DNA from 4 places in the Hymenobacter sp. M1-2 genome. Region 3 is predicted to be linked to each of the others. Evidence: riboswitches for the same ligand, from Rfam matches in the RefSeq annotation. Region 3 holds a riboswitch; each other region holds the start of a gene.

Region 1 (5,387 bases), 180 kb from region 3:
GCTAGGGCGTGAGGAGGCTATTAGAATTTCCTTTTCCTCGCCTCTTTCCTTAATCGCCGCGCAGCAGGTCGCGCACCTCGCGCACGGCGCCGGCTACGGCCGTTGGCACGGGTGCTTCGGGTTGCAGCAGCTTCAGTAGGCGCAGGTACTTGGCCCGTCCCTCCGAGAGCATGAACTTGGGCACTTCAAATACGAACAGCTTGAACGGCTCCACCTTCTGCACGCCCACCAGCACGAAACGGTCGGCGTGCAAGGCATCGGAGTAGAAGGCGGCTTGCCGGTCGTAGTCGTAGCCGCTGCACTGGGCCACGAAGTGCTGATGGTCGCGGGCCAGGGTGGTTTTGAAGTCGACGATGGTGTAGGGCTGGCCGGGCTGGTCCACGATGAGGTCGGCGCGGAGCTTGCAGAGCGTGTCGGTGATGGGCTCGGTGAAGATGCAGCTGGGCTCAGGCGTGCCCATTTCCAGCATCTGGTTCACTTCTGGGTTCAGCTTCACGCCATCTACCATCCACCACACCAGCGTGTCGTTGATGCCCGGCTGGCCGGCTTCGTAGAGGTCTGGCTCCAGCAGGGCTGTATGAAAAGCAGTGCCCAGGCCTAGGGCGCCCATAGACGTAGTGGGCCGGGGTGGGCGCCCGTTAAGAGCGTCGCGCAGCCGCGACAGGTCAGAGTTGGCAATGGCCGGCAGCGCGCGGTAGTCGTCGTAGGGCACGCGCAGCAGGTCCGGGCGTGGAGTGGTGGGAGTGGAATCAGTCACACGGAAAGAACAGCGGAGCCCGCGAAAAGGCTCCTCCTTAGGGTGGGGAAGTTGGACGAAAGAAGTATAAGGCTTTTTTCGCGAACCGGCCATTGTGCAGAGCATTCCGCGCATGAAGCGGAGCCGAAGCATCTCGCATGCTGACGTTGTTTGCTAGAACATCATGCAGACGAAGGAAGCATCTCGCGTGCTGAGGTTGTGGTGGTATTGATTACCACACTAGCGAGATGCTTCGCTACGCCTTCGGCTCCGCTCTACATGACGGCCTAAAGCAAATTCTTCCTTCCTCATTCTTAATTCCTCATTCAACGCAGCGCAAGCGCCTAGCCGTTGTCGGCGAAGCCGGGGTAGAGGGTCATGCCGCCGTCGGCGAAGAGCGTGATGCCGGTGACGTAGTCCGACTCGTCGGAGGCCAGCCAGACAGCCACTTGGCCGATGTCGGCGGGCTCGCCGATGCGGCCGTAAGGAATGAGCGTGAGCAGCTTCTGCTCTTCTTCGGGCGTGTCGCGGGCTTCCAGGTTGATGGGCGTAGCAATGGCGCCGGGCCCGATGCTGTTGACGCGGATGCGGTGCGGGGCCAGCTCCTGGGCCATGCTTTTCATGAGTTGCATGATGCCGCCCTTGCTGGTAGCGTAGTTGACGTGGCCGGCCCAGGGAATGACTTCGTGCACCGAACTCATGCAGATAATCTTGCCCGTGGCCTTCGAGATTTCCGGCTGCGGGCCGCGGCGCACAAACTCGCGGGCGGCTTCGCGGGCGCACAGAAACTGCCCCGTCAGGTTGATGCCGATGACGTGCTGCCACTGGTCGAGCGTCATGTCCAGAAACGGCGCGTCGTCCTGAATGCCGGAATTATTAACCAGAATGTGCAGCGTGCCGGCCTGCTCCCGAATCTGGTTGAACATCTGCAGTACGTCTTCCTCGCGGCTCACGTCGGCATGAATAGCAACGGCCTTGCCGCCGGCTTTCTCTATGTCGCGCACCACCTCGGCGGCACCGTCGGCGCCGTGCGCGTAGTTGACGTACACCGTGGCGCCCTCGGCGGCCAGGGCTTTGGCTACGCCCGCCCCGATGCCGGAGCTGCCGCCCGTTACGAGGGCTATTTGGTTGCGCAGCCGCGCAGAAGTAGAAGCAGTAGTCATGGACAGAATGTGAGGTTCAACTCCTGCAAGACTACAAAGAGGCCCTGCGGGTTACATGAACTTTACATTATGCGGCCGGCCGCCTTGCTAACCCAAGTTGCGGACAACTAAAGACTAGAGCTAGGAGCTAGTTCCCCTCCTTTTTTAAGAAGGGGCTAGGGGTGGTTGATATACACCAGAACGATTTGTAGAGCTAGTTTTAGTAATCGTTCAACGATGGTCAACCACCCCTAGCCCCTCCTTAAAAAAAGGAGGGGAACTAGTCTTAGCTTTAGTCCGCAACTTGGGTTTGCTAATCGGCTAGGGAAATTTAATTTGGAAGTGTAAAAGCCCGGCAGCTACCTTTGGGCACCAATTCTTTCCCCACAAAGGATTGTTTTTATACAGAGGCGTGGAGAGACAGGCTCTAGGAAACGCCGGCAACCCTCGGATCATCCGAAACGGTGCCAACCGAAGGTCAGCGAAGCTAACTCCTGACCATATAAAAACAACGAGCCGTGAAGTCGTTCTTCTGCCCCGCCGCCGCATCTGCCACTCCCTCCGCGCTACCGCATGGGTGTTGTTCTATGATGGGAATGGCGTGTTGTTGTTAAGGCCCACACACTTCCCTCCTTTTACTGCCTGGCTCCGCCTTCCAGCCTAAGCTGACGCGGCCTTCCGCGTAGCGGCCGCCAGGAATTCCGCCGCCGTTTGCTTCGCCCAATTCCGCTGCCCCGCCAGGGCCGCTTTGCCGAAGCCAGTGTACGGCCAAAAACCTGAGCCTACGGGCCAGTTTTCCGCTTTTTCTTTTTGCTGAAACGCGGCTTCGTTGGAGCTGTAGCGCGAAGCTCCGGCTTCGCGCCTCGTCCGCGCCTTCCGCCTCGCCCGCGCCGCCCCCACGCTTGTCGTTCAACGATGCGCGAAGCCGGAGCTTCGCGCTACTCTTTTTCTATGCTTACTGCCACTATACCCCGCCTCACCGTGCTGGGCGCCGGTCCGGGCGACCCGGAATTACTCACGCTGAAAGGTGCGCGGGTGCTCGGGGAGGCCAACGTTGTGCTCTACGATGCGCTGGCCAACAACGACCTGCTCGAACACGCCCGGCCCGGCGCCAAGCTGGTGTTCGTGGGCAAGCGGCGCGGCTTGCGCAGCTATTCCCAGGACGAAATCAACTCCCTGATTGTGGAATACGCCTACCAGCACGGCCACGTGGTGCGCCTCAAGGGCGGCGACCCGTTTGTGTTTGGGCGGGGGCGCGAAGAAATGCTCTACGCCGAAGCCCACGGCCTGCTCACCAATTACGTGCCGGGCATCAGCAGCGCGGTGGCGGCGGCCGGTAGCATGAGCATCCCAGTCACGCATCGGGGCCTGAGCGAAGGGTTTCAGGTAGTAACGGCCACCACGGCCAGCGGGGAGCTGTCGGCGAGCTTGGCCGAAGCTGCCCGCTCCCGCACTACTACCATCATTCTGATGGGGATGAGTGAGTTGGGCCGCATCGTGCACCTGTTTTGCCAGCACGGGCAGGCCGAGACGCCCGCCGCCATTGTGCAGAACGGGACACTGGCCGAGGCTCGCCTCGTGACGGGCACGGTGGCCGAGCTGCCGGTGCGCGCGGCGGCGGCTGGTGTGGGGGCACCGGCCATCATTGTGGTGGGCGAAGTGGCCCGCCTGGCTACCCCGGCCGTGCTGAGTGGCTTTGCGGCGGCGGCTTACGCCGAAGTAGCCTGATCTGTAGCGCGTTCATCTATCCTCTCTATTTCTGCCATGACCCTTTCCCCTCCTCCCGCTCTACCGCCCGTTTTCGACGACCAAAAGCTCCAGCAGCTTACGGCGGGCCTCACCGAGCAACAGCTGCTCTGGCTGAGTGGCTACTTCTACGGCCGCACGGCCGCCGCCGGCGCCACCCTGCCCGCGCCCGCCACGGCAACGCCCGCCACGGGCCCGGCTTCGCTCACCATTCTCTACGGCTCCCAGACCGGCAACAGCAAGAAAGCCGCGACCATAGCCGCCGAAGCGGCCCGCCAGCGCGGCCTGGCTGTTGCTCTGCGCGACATGAACGACTACCCCACCAAGGACCTGCGCAACGAGCAGCAATTGCTGGTAGTGGTGAGCACGCAGGGCGAGGGCGACCCGCCCATTGCGGCCGAGGAGCTGCACCAGTTTCTGCTCAGCAGCCGCGCGCCCAAGCTGCCCAACCTACAGTTCGCGGTGCTGGCGCTAGGCGATAAAAGCTACCTGCAATACTGCCAGACCGGCTTCGAGTTCGACCAGCGCCTGGCCGAGCTGGGCGCCCGCCGCCTCGTGGAGCGCGTGGATTGCGACGTGGAATTTGAGCAGCCCGCCCGCCAGTGGGCCGCGCAGGTGCTGGAGGTGCTGATACAATCAGCGGCTCCCGCGCCCGTAGCGGCGGCCGTGGTATCGGTGGCGGCGCAAACCCTGGTAGCGGCGGGTGTTGAAGTGGAGCAGGTCTACACGAGCCGCCGGCCATTTCGGGCGCCGCTGCTGGACAAGATTCAGCTCAACGGCCGGGGCTCCACCAAGGAAACCTACCACCTGGAATTTTCGCTCGAAGGCTCCGGCATTCAGTACGAGCCCGGCGATGCCCTTTTCGTGCAGCCCACCAACCGGCCGGACTTAGTGCAGGAGGTACTGCAAGTGGCGCGGCTTGATGCTGCCGCGCCCGTGCAGGTCAACGGCGAGGAAGCCGACCTGGCAACCGCGCTGACGGAGCGCCTGGAGCTGTCGGTGCTGACGCGCGATGTGCTGGAACGCTACGCCGCCGTGGCCCCGCAGCACCCGCAACTGCGCGCCCTGGTGGCCGACAAAGCCCAGCTGCCGGGCTATGTATACGGCCGCGACGTGGCCGATTTGCTACGCGATTTTCCGGTGGAGCTGTCGGCGCAGCATTTGGCGGCGGTGCTGCGGCCGTTGCCGGGCCGGGCCTATTCCATTGCCAGTAGCCTACTGGCTCATCCCGAGGAAGTACACCTCACGGTGGGCGCCGTGCGTTACGAAACGTACGGCCGCCGCAAGCACGGCGCCTGCTCCAGCTACCAGGCCGACCTGCTCCAGCCCGGCGAGTCGGCCCGCGTGTGGGTGGACCGCAACGAGTACTTCAAGCTGCCCAAAGATGCGGCCACCGACATTATTATGGTGGGTGCGGGCACGGGCGTGGCGCCGTACCGGGCTTTCGTGGAGGAGCGGGCCGAAACTGGCGCTACTGGCCGAAACTGGCTGGTGTTCGGCAACCCCCACTTCACTACCGATTTTCTGTACCAGACCGAGTGGCAGCAGCACCTCAAGCACGGCACCCTCGATAGGCTGGACGTGGCCTTCTCCCGCGACCAGGAAGAGAAAATCTACATCCAGCACCGCCTGCTGGCCCACAGCCGCCGCGTATTCGACCAGCTCGAAAACGGCGCTCATTTCTACGTCTGCGGCGACAAAACCCGCATGGCCTCCGACGTGCAGCGCGCCCTGCTCATTATCATCAGCCAGGAAAGCGGCCA
Region 2 (5,387 bases), on a different contig from region 3:
ACAGATTTCGATGCGCTTCTCGAAGGAGTCGGCCTGGCCGTTTTCATCGAAGGCCATGACCACCATAGCGGCGCCGTACGCCCGCACGGTGCGGGCGCGCTCCTTGAACACCTCTTCGCCTTCTTTCAGTGAAATGGAGTTGACGATGCTCTTGCCCTGCACGCACTTGAGGCCGGCTTCCAGCACGCTCCACTTCGAGGAATCAATCATGATCGGCACCCGCGAAATGTCGGGCTCCGAGGCAATGAGGTTGAGGAACGTCGTCATGGCCTGCTCCGAGTCGAGCATGCCTTCGTCCATGTTCACATCAATGACCTGAGCGCCGCCTTCCACCTGGTCGCGGGCTACTTGCAGAGCCTGCTCGTAAGCGCCGGTACGGATAAGCCGCGCAAAAGCGCGGGAGCCGGTCACGTTGCACCGCTCCCCTACGTTCACGAAGAGGCTGTCGGCGGTGATGTTGAATGGCTCCAGACCACTCAGGCGGGTGACCGAGCTAGAAATTAGCTCCCCTCCTTTTTTCGAGGAGGGGTTGGGGGTGGTTGAGTTAGAGCTAAAATCTATTTGGCCAGAGTTGTTCAACGATTGAACCACCCCCAACCCCTCCTTGAAAAAAGGAGGGGAGCTAATTTCTAGCTCTAGTTTTCTAGGCTCGTACTTCTCCGCCAGCCGAGCCAGCTCGGCAATGTGCTGCGGCGTGGTGCCACAACAACCACCCACCACCGTCACCAGGCCTTCCTTGAGGTAGTTTTCTACCACCCCCGCAAATTCCTGCGCCGACTCATCGTAACCGCCGAAGGCATTGGGCAGGCCGGCATTCGGGTAAGCGGAGATATGGACGTCCGCAATGCGGCTCAGCTCCTTGATATAGACTTGCAACTGGTCGGCGCCGAGGGCGCAGTTCAGGCCCACGCTCAGCAGCGGCAGGTGCCGAATGGAATTCCAGAAAGCTTCTACCGTCTGGCCGGAGAGTGTGCGGCCCGAAGCGTCGGTAATGGTACCCGAAATCATGACGGGCACCACGCGGCCACCTTCGTCGAAGAACTTCTGCACCGCAAATAGCGCCGCTTTGGCGTTAAGCGTATCAAAGATGGTTTCGATGAGCAGCGCGTCGGAACCGCCGTCTACCAGGCCACGCACTTGCTCGTGGTAGGCTGTAGCTAGCTCATCAAATGTCACGGCGCGGAAGCCGGGTCGGTTCACATCCGGCGACAAAGAAGCAGTGCGGTTGGTAGGCCCAACGGCGCCAGCCACGAAACGCGGCTTCGCTGGATTCTGCGCAGTAAACTCGTCGGCCACTTCTTTCGCAATGCGCGCCGACTCGTAGTTCAGCTCGTACACAATGTGTTCTAGGCCGTAATCGGCTTGCGCGATGGTGGTACCGCTGAACGTGTTGGTTTCCACCATATCGGCACCGGCCGCGAAATAATCAGCGTGGATACCTTTAATGATGTCGGGCCGCGTGATGCTGAGCAGGTCATTGTTGCCGCGCAGGGGCTTGGGATGATCTGCGAAGCGCGCGCCGCGGAAATCTTCCTCGCTCAACGTGTGGCGCTGAATCATGGTGCCCATGGCGCCGTCGAGAATGAGCAGGCGCTGCTGGAGGATATCGTGTAGCGGAGAGTGGGGCTGGACGGTCGTGGGCATATCGGCTCTAAAAGAAAACGGGCAACGAAAAAGTGCCTATCCAGAAAGAGCCGCGCGAAGCGAGTCCGTACTTATCTTCTTCCGCTGGTGGCGAAATGGGAGTTGGCACCTTGTTTTATTTCAGGTTGCCAAGACGTCGTCGGGCCCAGTCCCTCGGTCTTTCTGGATAAGTAGCAAGGCGAAGATACTGCCCGAACTTCCGGAAAGCAAGAACCCCAACCGTGAAGCCAAGGTCGGGGTTCTTCTGGGCGGTTTAACGCCAGGCTTATAAACATTAATCCTTCTTAACGCAGTTGGGGACAGTTTTGCCCTCTTTCTTCTTGGTACCCTGCTGCTCGTAGCCTTTCCAACATGGTGCCTTTTTCTCTGCCATGATACCTTTTGCTTTATGTGAATGAATACAATAGGGAGATACTAGCAATACGTGCTCAACTATAAGGTGTTCCTATAAAACTTTGCACTTCAACATCTAGCGTGGTTACCTCTATCTTGCTGACGTTGACAATTTATTAGCACTTCTACTCCTAAGCTATAACGTTTGATGAGAGTTCTGTTTTGGTTGTCGGTGGTGCTGGCCTTCGGCTTTGCGGCCTCAGCCCAGGTGCTGCCCGCTACGCCCGGCACCGGTTTAAAAGGCGAGTACTATAATGGCCGCAACTTCGAACGGCTCGCCTTCACGCGCACCGACCCTACCGTCGACTTCAACTGGACCTACACCCCACCCGCACCCGGCCAACCACCCGCTCGCTTTATGGCTCCGGGGCCCGGCTTGGATGGCACCGACTTTTCAGTTCGCTGGACCGGCCACCTGTACGCTCCCATCACGGGCATGTATACCTTTCAGGCCACCACCGACGATGGAATGCGCGTGTGGGTGGGCGGCAAAAGGCTCCTGAACTCCTGGCGAGGGCAACCTGCTACGCAGTATACCATGCAAGTACGGCTGGAAGCGGGCCGCTATTATCCGCTCCGAGTGGAATACTACCAAGTGGAGTACGATACCCGGGCCTTGCTGACTTGGAAGCTCCCGAACTCCACCGAAGAACCCCGGCCTATTCCAAGCGCCCGGCTGTATACCACGCTACCCACATCGGCCAAGCCACTACCGGCGGCCGCTCCAAAGCCTACTGGCGGTACCATTAGCATCGTGCCCGGTCCGCCGGGCAGCCGGCCCGTTACCGCCACCCCCGTACAGCCCAGCGCGGGCGTAACTGTACCCGGCAAGCTCCCCGACGGCATCGGACTTCAAGCCACATACTATGCTAGCTCGGTGCGCGGGCCGGCCGTGCACAGCCGCGTAGAGCCGGTGCTGAACGTAACGTGGCGGGGCAGCGCCCCGGCGCCCGGCGTGCCAAGCCAGGGCTTCTCCGTGCGCTGGACCGGCTACGTGTATGCCCCAGAGTCGGGGCTGTATGTGTTTCATACCGAGTGGGATGACGCCACTGACATTTCCTTCGCGGGGGCCAACGTCTTGAGCATGGAAAAGTATGAGCCGGAGTACTTTGCGCCGCGCAAGCCGCCCATTCCGGTTGATATGGTGCAGAGCCTCACAGCTGGCCACTTTTACCAGATTGACCTCGCCTACAAGAACGTACAGGGCGTATCCCGGGCGGTGCTGTCGTGGGTGCGACCGTCGGCGATGGGCGGACCTACCACGCTGGAGCAGGCGTTTGATGCAGCTAAGCGCCTCGGCCCCACAGTGGTGCCCAAGCAGTATCTGTATCCTGAGCTGCCCCGGCCGCTGCCCGAACCACCGGCTGCGCCAGTAGTTGCTAGCCGCCAGCCGCCCAAGCCCACTGTTGCTGCTAAACTTGCGGCTCCTCGTCCAGCTGCGCCGCGTGTCACGCGCCCAGTTACTCGTCCAGCCGCTCGTCCAGCATTGCCCGCCGGACCTTCGGTTGATACGGTGGTCCTGCCGGATCTGGCCGCTTTGAGCCGGGGCGCGGCGGTTACGCTGCCCAATTTGTACTTCACACAGAGTACGGCCTCACTGCTGCCAACTTCCCGGCCCATGCTCAATGCCTTGGCTCGCCGGCTACGGGAACAGCCGAGCCTGCGCCTGGAAATAGCCGGCCACACCGACAACGTGGGCGAGCCTGCTCTCAACTTGCGCCTTTCCGATCAGCGGGCCCGCGTGGTACGGCAATATTTGGTGCAGCAAGGCATTGATTCCGTGCGACTCACGGCCCGCGGCTACGGCGGCACTCGTCCCGTGGCCGACAACCGAGACCCGCAGCAACGCCCACGCAACCGGCGGGTGGAGGTAGTAGTACAATAGTGAGGCACTTACCTCTCCCCTGGATTACTCTTTTGTTATCGTGGCGAAAGGTGAATGCGCCAGAAGCCCGCTAAAACTCGAATAGCTAGGTTTTGTTTTTAACTGCTGGCATAATTTTTCCTCCCGGCTGCCACGGCGGGTAGGGGTACAGTCCTTATTCTGTATCTTACGGCTCACTGCGCGTTCTTCTGTCGACATCTATTTGATTATCAATCTTGCCGCTCTTCTACCACCGCTTCTCTTATTCTTCGCTGTTTCTGCTCCTGCTACTAGTTGGAGCACAGTCTGTTTGGGCGCAACAGGTGGTTGTCACGGGCCGCATAACAGAGGCCGCTACGGGCAAACCCGTGCCTTTCGCCTCAGTATTCGTACCAGGTACCACTTCCGGCGCCACGGCCGATGAAAATGGTCGGTATCGGTTGAGCACTGCCCCTGCCGATACCGTTGTAGCGTCGGCTATGGGCTTTGCGCCGCTGAAGAAGGCCCTGAAGCCGCAGGTAGCCAGCCAAACTATTGACTTCGCACTAGGTTCGGGAGCTGTTTCTCTGGGCGAAGTGGTGGTGCGGCCCACCGAAAACCCGGCCTACGCCATTCTACGCCGGGTGCAGCAACAGAAAGACCGCAATAACAAAGCGTGTCTCAACGCCTTCGAATTCGACTCATACAACCGCACCGACATCAGCCTCAATAACTTACCCGACCAGGTGAGCCGGCGTAAGGTGCTGCGCCAGATGGCCGCCGTGGCCGATAGTTTGGGCCTGGAGCGCGGGGCCAATGGTAAGCCTATCGTGCCGGTTTTCGTTTCGGAGGTTCTCTCGCGCTACTATGTGCTGCGCCAGCCGCTACGGCGGCGTGAGGAAATTCGGCAGTCGCAGATGCGGGGCATAGCGCCGCGCGAAGGTTCAGTGGTATCGCAGATTACGGGCTCCTCGTTTCAGGACTGGGATTTTTACCGCAACTGGCAGCAGATCATGGGCAAGGACTTCATCTCGCCCATCGCGGACGGCTGGAAGTTCACGTACGACTACGAGTTGCAGGACTCCGTTTTTATTGGCCAAGACTTTTGCTACCAATTGGCCGTAACGCCGCGTCGGCCCCAGGACCTCGCTTTCACGGGCACCATCTGGATTACAGCCAAGTCCTACGCGTTGCGCCGCCTGGATTTGCGCGTCAGCCCGGAGGCCAATATCAACTTCATCGAGCAGATTCAGGTGTGGCAGGATCTGACGCCGACTCCATCTGGGCCGTGGCTGCCGCTGCGCACCCGCGTCTTGATTGGCATCCGGCCCACCAAGCAAAGCACGGGCGTAATAGCGCGCTTCACAACCGTCAACTCAAGTTTTGATGCCGGCCATCCGCATCCGCTGGCCTTCTACGACCTGCCGCTGGAGACGGTGAATAACAACGCCAAGCCCCAAACGGACTACTTCGACAAGAACCGGCCGGACACCCTTTCCGTGCAGGA
Region 3 (5,387 bases):
CGGTTGAAGAGGTTGGAGCCGCCTAGTTTCACGGTCGATTTCAGCTCGGGCAGGCGGTAGGAAACTTGCGCGTCGAAGGTGTGGAAGGCGGGAATCCAGGTATCGCCGGCGAAACCTTGCTCCCACCAGGTGCGGTCTTGCCAGCGCCAGGTGACGGTGAAGCCCACGTGGTCAGTGAGCTTGGCGTTGCTGAAGGATACGTTGGTGCGGTTTTCGGGCGAGTTGAAGAAGTTGCGGCCTTTGGCTGTCACTTCGGGGTCGGAGAGCTTCTTGCCGGTGTTCTTGTCCTTGCCTTCCTGGTAAGTGTAGTTGGTGCTGAGGCGGAAGCCGCGCGGGAAAGCATAATCCACGCCCAGGCCCACGCCGTTCACCAAAATTTCGTCGGCTTTATTGAGGTTGATTTGGTAGCGGATGGAGGTTTGAGGCTCAGCCAGGTCCGTTACGTTGCCATTGATGGGCTGAATGAAATTCTGGTTGGCAATGAAGTCGGAGTAGCGGCTGTGGAAGTAGAAGGCATCCACGAATAGCGACTGCGCCACTACCGACTTATAGCCCACTTCCCAGGTGGCTATTTTCTCGGTCTCGATGACCTTTGGCGTGTACTGCACCAAATCGGCTGGGTTTCTGCTGGTGCGATAGGCCAGCACGGAAGCTTCGGTGTAAGCTGGGTTGTCGAAGAGGTTGGCGCGGTTGGCAATCAGCTCGGTGCCGCCTAGCTCGCTCAGGCCAGTAGGAGTGATATTGTAGGCGAACAAGTTGCCGGGCGAAGGATTGCGGAAAGCCGTTTGGTAGGAGCCGCGCAGGTTGTGCGTCTTAAAGGTCAGCACCGCCGAGCCGCGAGGCGTGAAGCCGCCGTCAAGATACTCGTTCTTGTCGTAGCGGGCGGCGAAGGTGGGGCGTAGGCTCAAGTCCTCGGCCAGTGGGAAGGTGCGGGCCAGCTGGACGTAGCCGCCATATTCCTCCACCGTATATTCTTTCCCTTCGGCATCGAGCGGAAACAGTGTGCGGTTCGATTCGAGGTTGTAGCGCCGGAAGTGGCCGCCCACCAGCAAATCCACGAACTGGAACTGGTTTTTGAAGTTGTACATGCCTTCCGCGTGCCACAGGTCGGAGTTTTCAACCTGCCGGGCCCCGCCTTCCGTGTTGAGCGTGTTGGCGACGGTGTTCCTTACTTCGTTTAAGGCAGCCGTGCCGGGTTGCAGGCGGTTCCGGTCGGCGTAGGCGCGGGCCACGGCCGTGTTGGCAGCCGTTATGCCGGGCACCTGGCCGTCGTAGGCCGCCACGTAGTCCTTGGCCCAGGTGGTGTTGGAGCTGTAGGCGTTATTGAGGGCGCGAGCTACGGTGCCCGTGCCGTAGCCTTCGGCCGTTTGCTGCGTGGTGTAGCCGCGCAGGTAGAAGTTGTCGGCGCGCAGCTCCAGCTTGGCCTGAGTCCGCTCGTAATCGGGGTAGTACACGCGCTGTCCAGCGGTCTGAATCAGGTTGCCTTTGCCGTAGTTCACCAAGCCAATGGCTTCCAGCTTATCGGTGATGCGGTAGTGCAGGGCGCCTCCCAAACGCAGGTTCTCGGCGTCGGTGTCCAGCAAATCCTGCTCCCGGTAGCCGGTGCGCGTTACGCGCGTGCCGCGTAGCGCGGAAGTCGCCGAAATAGCGTTGTCGATGGTGATGGCGTTGGCAAATTCGTCGCCGTAAACGTTCAGGCCGTCGTAGAGCGGGTTGGTGTCGCGGGTGCCGGGCTCGAAGCCGGCCGCCCGGCCCCGGTCGCGCCGGTCCTGCGCGTCGTTGGCAACCCAGTCGGTGGCATCGAAGTAAGCGGCATTCACCTTGAAGGCAAACCGGTCGTTGAACGACTTGGCGTAGCGGATGGCGTAGTCGGTGAGCAGCGTGGGGTTGTCGACGGCCGAGGAGTTCACGTTGTTGAGGCCGTTGCGAATCTGCACGCTCAGGCCCTGGTACTCAAATGGGTCCTTGGTGGTCGTGAGCACGATGCCGTTGAGGGCGTCGGGGCCGTAGAGGGCCGAAGCCGCGCCGGGTACCACTTCTATATTGTCGATATCCAGCTCCGAAGCCCCGGCCACGTTGCCGAAACCGAAGCCCAGGCCCGGCGAGCGGGTATCCATGCCATCGAGCCACTGCACCACGCGGGTGTTGTTGTTGGCCCCAAACCCGCGCAGGTTCACCGACTTAAAGTTGATGCTCTGCGTGCCCAGGTCCACGCCTTTCACATTGTTGAGGGCGTCCCAGAAGTTAGCCGCACCCGTCTCCCGAATGCTGCGCGCATCGAGCTTCTCCACCGTCACCGGCGACTTCAAAATGCTCTCCGGCACCCGGCTCGCCGACACCACCACTTCCTGCGTCAGCACGCCGCCTTCGGCCAGTGCCACGCTCACCGGCGTGCCAGCCGCAGCCTCGCGCTCCACCGACTGGTAGCCGATGAGGCTGAACACCAGCCGCACGCTTTCGGATGCTGCGTTGATGCTGAAATTGCCCTCCCGGTCGGTAGCCGTGCCGGTGCGTGTGCCTTTCACTACCACGTTTACGCCCGTGAGGCCGGCCCCCGTGCCCGCGTCCGTCACGCGGCCGGTTATGGTAGCCGTTTGGGCTTGCGCCAGCAGTTGAGTCGGCCAGGCAAAAAGTAGCGTCAGCAACGCGAAGAGATATAGTTTGTTCATGTGCAAGAAGGTTGAGCCACCGACAGCGTGCTGGCGGCTAGAAATACAGAAAGAGGGAGGGAAGGAAAGATAGCTAACTCGTCGGTGAAACGGTTAGGGCGCAGCCAGAACGCGGGATAAAGCCGCACTCAGTTTCGAGAGGGTACACCAGAGCCGAGAAGATTCAGGCCGGTTGGGCGGAGCATATATGCTACCGCCAATAGCAGAGCCCAAGCCTTAAGACCGCGCATGTATTAGCTCCCGAACGAGGAGGTGCGGAACCCACGGCAGCCGGAAATGGAGGAGTGGATCAGCAACAACAACCCACTACCTCCGTGCTACAGACGGCGGCTTGGGCATAGCTCATTTGCGGCGTAGCCACAAAGCAAAAAAGGTGAGCAGAATTGTTGGCGGAGGTGTCCACAGCAACGTGTTTTTATATGGTCAGGAGTTGGCACCGTTTCGGATGATCCGAGGGTTGCCGGCGTTTCATAGAGCCTGTCTCTCCACGCCTCTGTATAAAAACAATCCTTTGTGGGGAAAGAATTGATGGGCTAAAGGTAAAGCCGCATTCCTCAAACGCCCAAATTTTATTCAAAAATTGCCATTGAGCCCGTCCTAGTAAAGCAGGATCAAAGCATGTCGCGTACCGGGCAGGCGGCTTTCCACCGCCCTGACTAATGCTACCCGCTCACCCATATTGCGAAGCAGCTTCCTAGCGGCTCTAGGTTTGTATAACACGACCTCCCATAAGGTAAAAATTGGCAGTGCGCCATACGCCGCGTCGCGCTTGGCACAGGGCCATCCACTCCAGCAGAAGCTTATCCCAGGAGTACCTTGCGAAAAAAATATTCAAGGGCCCTCCAATTTTGGAGGGCCCTTGAATATTTTTTTCGCAAGGTACTCCTCATTTGAAGTCGTGCTTTGATAATCGCGAACTCGCTCACCAAAGACCGAATAGCGAGCCCGCCTCCTAAGCAGCGGCCGATGGCGGCACTTCTACAGAAAAGTTGTGGCGGCTTGCCAGGCTACAGTGTCTCGGCGGATGTCGCCGGGGGCGGAGCCGTTGCCGAGCAGCATACCGCCCCAGTGCATGCGCATGTAGTCGGCGGTAAGGCGGAGCATGTCGTGCAGGGGCTGGGCTTCGGGGGCATCGCCGCTGCTGCTCACGATGGCGTGTAGCGTTTTGCCGGCTAGCTGGGGCCGGAGGTTGAGGTCCGGGACGCGCATCCAGCCGCTCCAATGGTCGAAATAGAGCTTGGCGGGGGCGGGCAGCGCGTACCAGTACAGGGGTGCTACTACCACAATGTCGGTGGCCCAGAGCGTGGCTTCGAGCAGCGTGGCGGCGGCCCCTTCCGGGGCGGGATAGGTGCCGGGCGCCGGCGCGTGGCGCAGGTCCTCGAAGGGCGGCAGCGGATGGTCATCTAGCCGTAGCCAACGCTGTGCGGCGGTAGCCGGTAAAGAGCCCGCCGCGTGGCGGGCCAGGATTTCACTGTTGCCGGCTTCGCGGGGGCTGGCGAGTAGGAAAAGAAAGCGGAATTCGGAAGACATGAGGCTGGTTTAAGGCGCAGTAGAAACAACTTAGGTGCTTAGATGAGCACGTTGTCGAACTGCATTTCCTGCTTCAGCGAGTTGATGAAGCAGTCGAAGAACAGGGGCTGTTTCTTGTTTTTAAGTCGCGCCACGTACTCGCGCTTGTGCAGGCCCGTGGAGTTAATGCGCACGGCGCGCAGCTCGCCCGAGGCCAGGTAGGGCCGGACCGCCCAGGCCGCAATCACCTTCACGCCCATGCCGGCTTTGGTGAGCTCCATAGCGGCTTCGGTGAAAGGCACCGGCAGCACCTTGCGCGGCGTGACGCCTGCCGGCTCCAGTACCTGCTGGTACACCGTGACGGAGCTCAGTGGCAGCGAATAGATGATCAGGCTCTCATCCCGGAAATCTTCGGCCGTGACGTAAGGCCGCGCGGCCCAGGCGTGGCCGGCGGGCACCACGGCCACCAGCTCGTCCTGAAACAGCTCCACGTACTCCAGATTCGGGTCGTCGATGGGGTTGCTGGTGATAACGGCGTCCACCTGCCCGCTGAGCAGGGCCCGCGCAAACGACTGTTGGGTCGCTTCGATGTTGAGCACTATCTCCACGTGCGGGTATTCCTGGCGGAAGTTTCTCAGCAGCCCCGGCAGCCAGTGGTAGCTCGTGTAGCACTCGGTGCTGAGCCGGATCTGACCGATTTCGCCACCCATCAGCTCCTTGATTTCGGCCTGCACCCGGTCCAGCTCAGCCAGAATGGTGTGCGCGGCCCGCAGGAGCTTTTCGCCGACGGGCGTGAGCACGAGCTTCTTGTTGATGCGGTAGAAAATCTGGGCGCCGAGCTGCTGCTCGGCTTCCTTGAGCTGGTGGCTGAGGGCGCTAGGCGTCAGGTGCAGCGTGTCGATGGCCTTGGCGAGGCTGCCGTCTTCTACAATGGCCCGCACGAGGCGCAGGTGTCTTATTTCCATGAGGGGTAGCTGGTGCGCAAATGTAAACCGGCCAGCTCGTGAGTTGGGCCAAGTTCGACCTTGAAATTTCTTCACCATGAGGCTGAAAACGTTTCGCTTTTCTGGCGTGAGCGGGTCCTTCACCTTTGTGCCAGTTCAAGTAAACGACTTCCCATATGCTTCAGACCCATGCTCCTCCGGCCGGCACTCCTGTTTCCGGCAGTGCCTTTTCAATCAGTCTCCCATCAACCTCTGAATTCAAGAT
Region 4 (5,387 bases), on a different contig from region 3:
GATGAGCCGTTCAAAATGCCCGTTACGCTCCGCAGCGGCTCCTGCCCAAAGTAGGCATCGAGGGTACGGATGATAGGAATGCTGCCGCACACGGCGGCTTCGTAGAGCAGCGTGCCGTCGGTTTCGCGCTGCAACTGCACTAGCTCCGGCAAATGCTGGGCCAGCATGGCCTTGTTGGCCGTCACTACGCGGCGGCCTTGGCGTAGCGCTAGGCTCACTAGCCGGAATGCTTCGGCCGCGTCGTCAATCACCTCTACCAATACGTCCAGTGAGGTATCGTGCAGCAGGTCGTCGGCGTGGAAATCGAACCGCTCCAGCGGTAGACTGCGGGCTTTATCCGGATTCTTGACGGCAATACGCGCCACTTCAAAGCCGCTGTCGGGCTGCTGTTGCAGGATGTCGTACAGACCCTGTCCCACGCAGCCGAATCCAATCAGGCCAATACGAATAGAAGTAGCCGGAACTAGGCTGGAGTTAATGGACATACGTCTGGACGTGGAATCGTTCGAGGAAATGGGTGATTTGGGCGGTTTCAATCAGGAATCCATCGTGGCCGAATTCCGAATCCATTTCGGCGTACATGGCTCCCTGGATGTAGCGCGCCAGCAATTGCTGCTCGGCGGGCGGAAACAGCACGTCGGAGGTGATGCTCAACACCAGCGTGCGGGCCCGAATGCGGCCCAATGCCTTCCGCAAACCCCCGCGCCCCCGGCCCACGTGATGCGTATCCATAGTCCGCGACAGAGCCACGTAGGAATAGGCATTGAAGCGGGCCACGAGCTTGTCGCCCTGGTAGCGTTGGTAGGAGCTGGCCCGGAAATCGTCCAGCGTTTCGTCGTCGGGTTCCGTTTGACTGCGTCCGTAGGCGTCGTAGCTGCGGTAGCTGAGCAGGGCTATGGCCCGCGCCGCCCGTAGCCCGGCCGCGCCGCCTTCCGGCGTGGCGCTGTGGTAAGTAGGATCGGCGAAGATGGCCAGGCGCTGCGCCTCGTTAAAGGCAATACCCCAGGCCGAATGGCGGGCGTTGGTAGCCAACAGCACCAGATTCTCAAACAAGGTCGGCTGCTGCACGGCCCATTCCACGGCCTGCTGCCCACCCAGTGAGCCGCCCAGCAGCGTATGAATTTGCAGCAGCGCCAGGTGTTCGCGTAGCGCCTCGTGGGCGGCCACCATATCCCGAATCGTCACCAGCGGAAACTGCTCGTAAAACGCCGGCTCATCGTCGGTGCGCGGCGTGAGCGGGCCGGTACTGCCGTAGCAGGAGCCCAGTACGTTGGCACACACGATAAACCAATCGGCGGGGTCGAAATAGCAGCCGGGCCCGAACAGGCCAGGCCACCAGCTCAACACGTCAGAATTGGCCGTGAGGGCGTGGCACACCCACACCACGTTGTCGCGGGAGGCATTGAGGCGGCCGTAGGTATGATAGGCAACTTCCACCCGTGGCAGCACGGCCCCACTTTCCAGCCGCAACGGACGAGGCAGCCGGAAAATATGTGGTTCGTCGCTCATAAAAAAGTCAGGTGAGTATTTAGTATTGGGTAGTTAGTACTGAGATGTTAGTAGTGAGTGAAAGAGCTGGAACGCTGGATGCTGGAGAATTGAACCACCGCCAACTACTCGATACTCACGTTTCAGTACTGAGTACTAACTACTCAGTACCCAATACTCAATACTTACCATAGCCCGAGGGCAGAGCCAGCAGAACTGGCTCCGCCCCGGCTATGGGCGGGCGGGTAGCGTCGATTCCCTCTCTCACAAAAAAAGCGACGGGCCGCCCGCGGACCGCGGGCTGGAAGTGGTGGCTGGTCGCCCTCTCAAAACGACCGTAGCTCAACCCCTCTCAATTACACTTCCAGCGGGGCGGCGTGTTCAAGTTCCGGCTCGGGCAGCAGCGTGCTGCCATTCTCTTCGGAAGGTAGCGGCGCGGCGGCGCGCACCGCGTCAAAAGCCTGCGCCAAGTCGGCGCGGATATCATTAAAATGCTCAATGCCTACCGACAGACGCAGCAGCGTGGGCGTTACGCCGGCCGCGCGCTGCTCCTCTTCGGAAAGCTGCTGGTGCGTGGTGGCCGAGGGCTGAATAATGAGCGTCTTGGCGTCGCCGACGTTGGCGAGGTGGCTAACAAGCTTCAGGTTGTCGATGAATTGCGTGGCCGTTTCTTTGCTGCCCTTGATGGCAAACGTGAGTACCCCGCCCGCGCCGCGCGTCAGGTATTTCTGCGCCAGGCTGTAGTAGGGGCTGCTTTTCAGGCCGGGATAGTTCACGGCTTCCACCTGCGGATGCTGCTCCAGCCAGGTCGCCACGCGCAGGGCGTTTTCTACGGTACGCTCCACGCGCAGACTCAGCGTTTCGAGGCCTTGCAGCAGCAGGAAGGAGTTGAATGGGCTCTGCGAAGGACCAAAGTCGCGCAGACCTTCCACTCGAGCCCGAATGATGAAGGCGATGTTGCCAAACGGCCCATTCTTGCCGAACACATCATTGAACACCAGCCCGTGGTAGCCTTCCGAGGGCTCCGTGAACTGTGGGAACTTGCCGTTGCCGAAGTCGTACTTGCCGCCGTCCACAATCACGCCGCCGATGCTGGTGCCGTGGCCACCAATCCATTTCGTGGCCGATTCTACTACGATGTGCGCGCCATGCTCCAAAGGCCGGAACAGGTAACCGCCCGCGCCAAAGGTATTGTCCACGATGAGCGGCAGGTCGTACTTTTCGGCAATGGCGGCAATGCGCTCAAAATCGGGAATGCTGAAGCTTGGGTTGCCGATGGTTTCGAGGTAGATGGCTTTGGTATTGCCGTCGATATGGTCCTCGAAGCTTTCGGGCCGGTCGCCATCGGCGAAGCGCACTTCAATGCCGAGACGCTTGAAAGCCACTTTGAATTGGTTGTAGGTGCCACCGTAGAGGTGGGCCGTGCTCACGAAGTTGTCGCCGGCCTGCAAAATATTGTTCAGCGCGATGAACTGTGCCGCCTGCCCCGACGATACGGCCAGCGCCGCTACACCGCCTTCCAGCGCCGCAATCCGCTGCTCGAATACGTCGGTGGTGGGGTTCATTAGGCGAGTATAAATGTTGCCAAACTCCTTTAGTGCAAACAGATTGGCGCCGTGCTCCGCATTCTTGAACACGTAAGAAGTGGTCTGGTGAATAGGCACGGCGCGGGAGCCGGTGGTGGGGTCGGGCTGCTGGCCAGCGTGGAGTTGAAGCGTCTCGAAGTGCAGGGCTGAAGTAGACATGGTGAGGCTGAGATGAGTATACTGTGGAGAAGGCAGTGAAGTGCAAGGAATGGGGCTGCAAGAGGCAGCGAGGCCACATCGGGACGGAGCCGCAAGAAGGCGCGACAAGCAAATCAGGATGCGAGAGGGCCACGAGGCGCCACCAAAGGGACACCGCCGATTAGGGCCGGGGCAAAGAAGGGGAGGAGGGCTGAGTAGCCGGAACTAGGCTAGCAACAGCAACAACACGCGCCGCAACAGCACATTCGCATTCGCTCGTAGCGGGGCACATTGGCCGCCACGGCGACCAGCGAAACGCGAAAACCCAACGGCCAGAAGTTGCGCAAGGCAGCGACTAGGGCGGCGGGGTTCAGAAAGGCGAAAGCGAAGGAGTTTTCCATGGTACTCTGAGTTATATGCCCCGCCAGCGGTAGCCGGTCGGGCAGGAATTGGCACCTTTCGCGCGGTCGAAGGTTGCCAGCGGGTCAAAGAGCCTGTTCTCTCGCCGCTTCTGTATAAATCTTATGAAACTACCCCGCCGCGAGCGGGGGAGTACCGAGTTGGTATTGCAAAGGTATAGGCATAGTTTTGATATTCGCAATAGCTGCGCAATATTTTTTATGAAGGCTTATCGGCACTGCTTCTCAGGTAGCGTTTCACCTGCTGTTATTGAAATGGAATTTGCTAGGGTAGTTCTACTGATGAATAAAATTCTGAAAAACAGTGATTTGCTGTCATGCCACAAACCAGATGAACGAGCAAAATAAGCTGGCCGCCTACACTACCCGAACCCGGACACCGCCTTTGTCTGCCACCTGTCTAGTGGCTGTGGCTTGCTTCGCGGCAAATTTGGATCAGTAAAAGGAGTCTGCGAAACCGATCATAAACCATAAAAAAGCCACTCCAAACGGAATGGCTTTTTAGGATATTTTCTGGAGGCGCGGAGGCTACAGCTTGGGTAGCGTGAGCACCTGGCCTACTTCAATATGGTCGGGGTTGGCGCCAATGGTGCTTTTATTGGCGTCGTAAATCTGGTGCCACTTGGCAGCGTCGCCGTAGTGGTTTTTGGCAATTTTTGAAAGCGAGTCGCCGCTAACCACGGTGTAGGTTTCGCCTTGCTCAGTGGCGCCGTTGGCGTTGCCGAAGAAGTCGGTAGCACCGCCCGTGGCGGGTTGCTTAGCTGGCTCGACCGGCTTTTTTTCGCCTTCGTTCGAGATGAAATCAAACAGTCCCATAGTCGTGCGTTGGTTTAGATGAGTGGGAAAAGTGCCGACTATCAGCCTGCTGGCAAGTCGTCAGGGCTTCTTACGCCGAGCCTGACCAGTAGGTTATGAAGCGGTACGGAGCAGCTCCAAGCTGGCTGAACATCTTGCTGCAAGCTCCCGTAAGAAGCGCAACACTGGCTCTTAATCTTGCCAGTTGGGCTCATCGGGGCCCTTCATAAGAACCTCCCAACCAACCCTACACCCCTATGAACACTCTCGCTAATCCTCTCCGGTACTTTGCTAGCCTCCTAATGCTGGTAGCCCTGTTCACGTCTGCCTGCGGCAGCAAAGAAGGCAAAGTAGAAGGCGTAAACATGCTCTACGGCGCCCAGAGCAAAGTTTGGAAGACCGATAAGGAGCTAAGCACCGCTGGCGACAAAGTGAAGCAAACCGACGCGCAGGAAGACGAGCGTATCACGTTCTTCGCCAATGGCCAATACGATATGTCCTCGCCTGCTTCCGGCAATGTGAAAGGCAAGTACGACTTCGACCAAGCCGGCAAAAAAATCACGATGACCCCCGACGGCGCCGCGCAAAGCAACACCTTCGACGTGGTAACCCTGACCGACGACAAGCTGACCCTCAAGAGCCCCGCCGGCGCCGAGCTACGCTTGGAAAAGGAGTAAGCTGCTGAATGAAGCTCTCCTATGAAGAAAAAAGCCCTTTCACGCCTGTGGAAGGGCTTTTTTATGTCGTTCAGAGACCCATGCCACCGAAAAAAACGGCATTGGCACAAGCTCAGGCACTCTTCTATGGAAAAGACTTAGTCCTGTAAGATTCGAACTCCCTTCGCGTTGCGCTTGCCGAAAATTCGGTTGATCCAGCGGGGTAGGAAGATGGCGCCTAGCACGAGATAGAGATAGTACGTGACGATGCGGTAAAGCAGCACCATAAAGTTGGTCATGGTAGG

What was found. A riboswitch is a leader RNA that binds a small molecule or an ion and turns the genes downstream of it on or off. The one in region 3 is predicted to bind S-adenosylmethionine.
Region 1: another riboswitch for S-adenosylmethionine. It lies ahead of cobA (uroporphyrinogen-III C-methyltransferase); the one in region 3 lies ahead of ACYSMN_RS00835 (TonB-dependent receptor).
Region 2: another riboswitch for S-adenosylmethionine. It lies ahead of metH (methionine synthase); the one in region 3 lies ahead of ACYSMN_RS00835 (TonB-dependent receptor).
Region 4: another riboswitch for S-adenosylmethionine. It lies ahead of ACYSMN_RS24830 (O-acetylhomoserine aminocarboxypropyltransferase/cysteine synthase family protein); the one in region 3 lies ahead of ACYSMN_RS00835 (TonB-dependent receptor).

Annotation. Positions count from the first base shown of each region.
Region 1 covers NZ_JBTYZO010000001.1:363,511-368,897, reverse strand. The annotation lists gene ACYSMN_RS01500 (PD-(D/E)XK nuclease-like domain-containing protein) at 50-757, opposite strand; gene ACYSMN_RS01495 (SDR family oxidoreductase) at 1,081-1,899, opposite strand; SAM riboswitch class I at 2,276-2,387, shown strand; gene cobA (uroporphyrinogen-III C-methyltransferase) at 2,830-3,606, shown strand; gene ACYSMN_RS01485 (assimilatory sulfite reductase (NADPH) flavoprotein subunit) at 3,643-5,387, shown strand, end outside.
Region 2 covers NZ_JBTYZO010000032.1:34,642-40,028, reverse strand. The annotation lists gene metH (methionine synthase) at 1-1,644, opposite strand, end outside; SAM riboswitch class I at 1,713-1,817, opposite strand; gene ACYSMN_RS23220 (PA14 domain-containing protein) at 2,186-3,922, shown strand; gene ACYSMN_RS23215 (DUF5686 and carboxypeptidase-like regulatory domain-containing protein) at 4,138-5,387, shown strand, end outside.
Region 3 covers NZ_JBTYZO010000001.1:179,212-184,598, forward strand. The annotation lists gene ACYSMN_RS00835 (TonB-dependent receptor) at 1-2,669, opposite strand, end outside; SAM riboswitch class I at 3,082-3,173, opposite strand; gene ACYSMN_RS00840 (flavodoxin family protein) at 3,648-4,199, opposite strand; gene ACYSMN_RS00845 (LysR family transcriptional regulator) at 4,238-5,143, opposite strand.
Region 4 covers NZ_JBTYZO010000041.1:11,055-16,441, reverse strand. The annotation lists gene ACYSMN_RS24840 (homoserine dehydrogenase) at 1-485, opposite strand, end outside; gene metX (homoserine O-acetyltransferase MetX) at 475-1,509, opposite strand; gene ACYSMN_RS24830 (O-acetylhomoserine aminocarboxypropyltransferase/cysteine synthase family protein) at 1,845-3,233, opposite strand; SAM riboswitch class I at 3,622-3,734, opposite strand; gene ACYSMN_RS24825 (LysM peptidoglycan-binding domain-containing protein) at 4,160-4,447, opposite strand; gene ACYSMN_RS24820 (lipocalin family protein) at 4,684-5,103, shown strand; gene ACYSMN_RS24815 (lysylphosphatidylglycerol synthase transmembrane domain-containing protein) at 5,241-5,387, opposite strand, start outside.